DNA from 2 places in the Robertmurraya beringensis genome. Region 1 is predicted to be linked to the other one. Evidence: predicted binding sites of a transcription regulator. Region 1 holds the regulator's gene; the other holds the start of a gene.
The links. Region 1 encodes LexA, which represses DNA repair genes until DNA is damaged. Its sites were predicted from a motif close to CGAACATATGTTCG; they were not measured.
Positions count from the first base shown of each region.

Region 1 (2,414 bases):
CTTTGCTCCTTCACTTTTAGTTTTACCAATAGAAATCATGTTACTAAAAGATATAGTCTTTGACAAGGAAGAAGCGTAAAGAGGTACGAATAACAAAAAATGCCAACAATTTTTATGACTTGTTAGCATTTGGTGAGATATTTTTTAGATGTTTTTCCTCTTCTATGTATTCAAGATATCTTCGATTTACTGTAGCTTTTGAGATTTCATAGCCGAAACCTCTTAAAGTTGCAGCGATTTCCGAAAATGTTAAATCATTGTCTCGTAACCGTACAATCTCTGTTATCGGTACTTCAATACGCTCTCTCCCTGCATGAACACCGTTATTTTTCAGATTTTTCTCTGGTCTGTAACCGTTTTGAACAGCTCGGTTCATTCCTCTTTTAATTTTACTATTATGAAGCTTTCGCTGATATTCCTCTACCATACTTACAATTTGCAATACCATAGAATCCGATTCAGATAATTGTAACTCACCGTTATGTGAGACACTGAAAAGTTTGATGTTATCCTTTAGTATACAATGAAGCAAAGCGATTTTGGCATTTCCTCTACCAAGTCTCGTTTCATCTTGAATAAGGACTGCATCTACTTTCTCATTCTTTAATCGTGAAAGTAGGAGCAAAATACCCTCTCTGTCAAAGTCATAACCACTTGCCTGTTCCTTTATCACTTCAACAACTTCCATGTCGTGTTGTTTTGACAGCTTCAATAACTCTTCTTCCTGTCTTTTTAGAGAAGAGTACTGTGATTCTTTTTCAGTACTTACTCTACAATAGATAATTGCCTTCATATTTCCTCCTAATTCGAAGCAAGCTCTCTAACAGCGGAATCGTTTAATTCTACAGGTATATAGATTTCATCACCTACTAACAATACGTTCCCATTAATATCATTAATTTCTTCTACCCAGGATACAAACTCTGTTTCAGACAAAGCATGCTTATCAGCGTAGTTTTGACAAAGGTCCCAAAGAGTTTCTCCTTCATTAATCGTTACAGACATATATTTTTCCTCAACTGATTCACCACTAGAAATTACTAAAATAATCGACGCTAGGATAGATAAGATAACTAGAATAATAGCATATGAATATTTGTTCCATAAAGTTTTCATGTAAAACACCTCTATTAGAATGTATGTTCGTATTTATGTTATTATTATAGACCGAACATTTGTTTTGTGTCAACAATTATTCGAACTTATGTTTGTATGCACTGGTAGAACATGCTATAATATAGTCAAGATTAACCAATGAGGGGCGGTAAGTATGACAAAACTATCAAAACGTCAGGTCGATATACTAGAATATATAAAAGAAGAAGTTAAGCAAAAGGGCTATCCGCCTTCCGTTCGTGAAATTGGGGAAGCGGTTGGTTTAGCTTCAAGCTCAACCGTACACGGCCATTTAGCTAGACTTGAAAGCAAAGGGTATATTCGAAGAGATCCAACAAAGCCAAGAGCTATTGAGATTCTGGATCTTGATGAGGTGGTAAGCAATATACCAAAATATAATATCGTTAACGTTCCTGTAGTCGGAAAAGTAACAGCTGGTATACCTATAACTGCTATTGAAAATGTTGAAGAGTATTTTCCTCTCCCGGAACGCCTTGCCCCCGCGGATGAACAAGTATTTATGCTTGAGGTTATGGGAGACAGTATGATTGAAGCTGGAATCCTTGATGGAGATTACGTGATCGTGAAGCAGCAGCAAACAGCGAATAACGGAGACATCGTTGTTGCCATGACCGAGGAAGATGAGGCGACAGTTAAGAGATTCTTCAAAGAAAAAGATTATGTTCGTTTACAGCCGGAGAACTCTTCTCTAACACCAATTATCCTACGAAATGTGTCTATCCTAGGAAAAGTTATCGGAGTATATCGTCATATTCATTAATAAAGGAAAGCAAGCATCAATAAATGCTTGCTTTCTTTTTTTACATACAATGGATCAAAGCTCTTTCTTCGACTGAACATTGAGATTATTATTCATAAACGCCACCTCACCATTTACATTCAATCATACAAAGAACCCTCAACACCAGAAAGTGTTGAGGGTTTCTTTATAAGGATTAATACATTGACATGTATTGCTCACGCTCCCATGGATGTACTTGTGTACGGAACATATCCCACTCGATCTCTTTTGCTTCCACGAAGTGTTCGAAGATATGCTCTCCAAGAGCGGTAATCATTGTTTCGTCTGATTTTAAGTTATCTAAAGCAGCAGCAAGTGTAGCTGGTAGATCTTCGATACCAACAGCTTGACGCTCTTCTTTGTTCATAACGTAGATGTTACGGTCAACTGGAGCTGGCGGTGTTAAAGAGTTCTTCACTCCGTCAAGACCAGCAGCAAGTAATACAGCCATTGCTAAGTAAGGGTTAGCAGCAGGGTCAACGCTACGTACTTCTAC
Region 1 covers NZ_JBHLUU010000016.1:119,027-121,440, forward strand. Annotated here, with positions in the region: gene ACFFHF_RS04910 (YneB family resolvase-like protein) at 113-793, opposite strand; gene yneA (cell division suppressor protein YneA) at 802-1,116, opposite strand; gene lexA (transcriptional repressor LexA) at 1,271-1,897, shown strand; gene glnA (type I glutamate--ammonia ligase) at 2,073-2,414, opposite strand, start outside.

Region 2 (2,414 bases), on a different contig from region 1:
ATCCCTATGAGAACATCATATTTCCCTAGTCGAAGCTCACGAATGATCTCTATTCTTTCAAGTGTTTTTACCTCAGAGTGTAGATATTGTACCTTGATACCGATTTCTTTCAAGTAATCTGTTAAATCCTCGGACATCTTTTTTGTTAACGTTGTGACAAGAACACGTTCATTCCTCTTAATCCGATCATGAATTTCGCCGATGAGGTCATCAATTTGTCCTTCAATCGGACGAACATCGATCGTTGGATCCAGCAATCCTGTGGGACGAATGATTTGTTGAACCATTTCTGGCGTATGCTCAAGCTCATATGGTCCCGGTGTTGCGGATACAAACACAATTTGATTGATCTTCTCCTCAAATTCTGTAAACGTTAACGGTCGGTTATCCATCGCTGAAGGCAAACGGAACCCATGATCCACGAGAACCTGCTTACGTGCTTGGTCCCCATTGAACATACCACGTATTTGAGGCAACGTTACATGCGACTCATCGACGACAATCAAGAAGTCTTCTGGAAAATAATCGATCAATGTATACGGTGTTGACCCAGGTGGTCTTAGCGTTAGATGTCGGGAGTAGTTCTCAATCCCCGAACAGAAACCCATCTCCCTCATCATTTCTAAATCGTAACGTGTTCGTTGCTCTAATCGCTGTGCCTCAAGAAGCTTTCCGTTTTCACGCATATCCGCTAGACGTTCTTCGAGCTCCTTTTCGATATTTTCAATAGCAACAAGGAGCTTTTCTTCACGCGTAACGAAGTGGGATGCTGGGAAAATAGCCACATGTTCTCTTTCTCCAAGAATCTCCCCTGTTAATGCATCGACCTCTCGAATGCGATCAATTTCATCACCAAATAGCTCTACACGCAAGCAATGCTCATCACGTGAAGCCGGGAAAATCTCGACCACATCGCCACGAACACGGAATGTTCCGCGCTGAAAGTTAATATCATTTCTTTCATATTGAATATCTACTAAACGATGTAAGAGTTGATTTCGCTCAATTTCCATCCCGGTTCTTAGTGACAACACTAGATCTCGATATTCCTCAGGAGAACCGAGACCGTAAATGCAAGAAACACTCGCAATGATAATGACATCTGTTCTCTCAAACAAAGAGGATGTAGCGGAGTGACGAAGTTTATCAATTTCGTCATTGATGCTAGCATCTTTTTCGATAAACGTATCCGTTGAAGGAACATATGCTTCTGGCTGATAATAATCGTAATAGCTAACAAAATACTCGACGGCATTATCCGGAAAAAACTCCTTAAACTCACTATAGAGTTGGCCAGCAAGCGTTTTATTATGAGCGATCACCAGTGTCGGCTTATTCACTTCTTTAATCACATTGGAGATCGTGAATGTTTTTCCAGTTCCCGTTGCTCCGAGCAAGGTTTGACGTTTTTCACCGTTATGTATTCCATCAACAATCCTTTGAATTGCTGCAGGCTGATCTCCTTGTGGTGAGTATTTTGAGACTAATTTAAATTGGTCCTTCACAAGTACTCCTCCTATTAAAAGCATCCATTAGAATTTCATCTATAGTAACTAGCAAATATGGACCTAGCTGATCAAATATCCTTTATTTTCATATTAATCATTCTACCACAAATCAGGGAAAACAAACCAATGATATACGAACAAATATTCGATGTTTTTTTCTATTGAACCACGAAGCCTGTCAGTGAAGGTCGAAATAAGGTCAATCAAACGTTTGATTGAATTGTCCTGAACACCCTCCATAAGTAAAAAAGGCATAAAAAAACTTGTCGAAAATTTCATCGACAAGCTTCTACCTACGATCGTTTTTTTGCCCTCTCTTGAACCATTTTCGAGTACGCAAACCCAACCGTTAATGATAAGGCATCTACAATAATGAGCGATAAGGAATCGGTATAACCCTTATAAACCGATGCAGCTATTAGTGCAACTGTAAGCAATAAACCAATCACATGGCTGTATGTAACTCTTGTGAAAAAAATAACGAGAGCACCAGGGATAAAAAGACCCAATACATACTTCATCTCGTTCAACCCCTCTTTGTTATATTTCTAGAATATATGGTCAACTCCGGTTGCACAAGTATTTCACTTAAGGAAAGTGCATACTAAGAAAAAAATAAAAGGGGTATGACGAATATGGCTAGAAAAAGACGTCCATTAATTCCAGAGGCTAGAGAGGCATTAGATTCTTTAAAAGCAGATGTCATGAAACAAAAGGGATACGAAGTGTCTAAGAATAACCCGGACCAGGTCAAATACGAAGTGGCAGCGGATATGCAGATTCCTCTAAGTAGAGGTAATAACGGAAATTTAACCTCCCATCAAGCAGGCAAGATCGGTGGTCAAATCGGTGGAAATATGGTCAAAGAAATGGTCCGACTTGCACAAGAAAGAATGAGAAATCAAT
Region 2 covers NZ_JBHLUU010000117.1:21,823-24,236, reverse strand. Annotated here, with positions in the region: gene uvrB (excinuclease ABC subunit UvrB) at 1-1,505, opposite strand, end outside; gene ACFFHF_RS18095 (CsbA family protein) at 1,802-2,029, opposite strand; gene ACFFHF_RS18090 (alpha/beta-type small acid-soluble spore protein) at 2,144-2,414, shown strand, end outside.
Region 2: a site for LexA is predicted at 1,643-1,656, ahead of uvrB (excinuclease ABC subunit UvrB). Genes of this name have one in related genera too.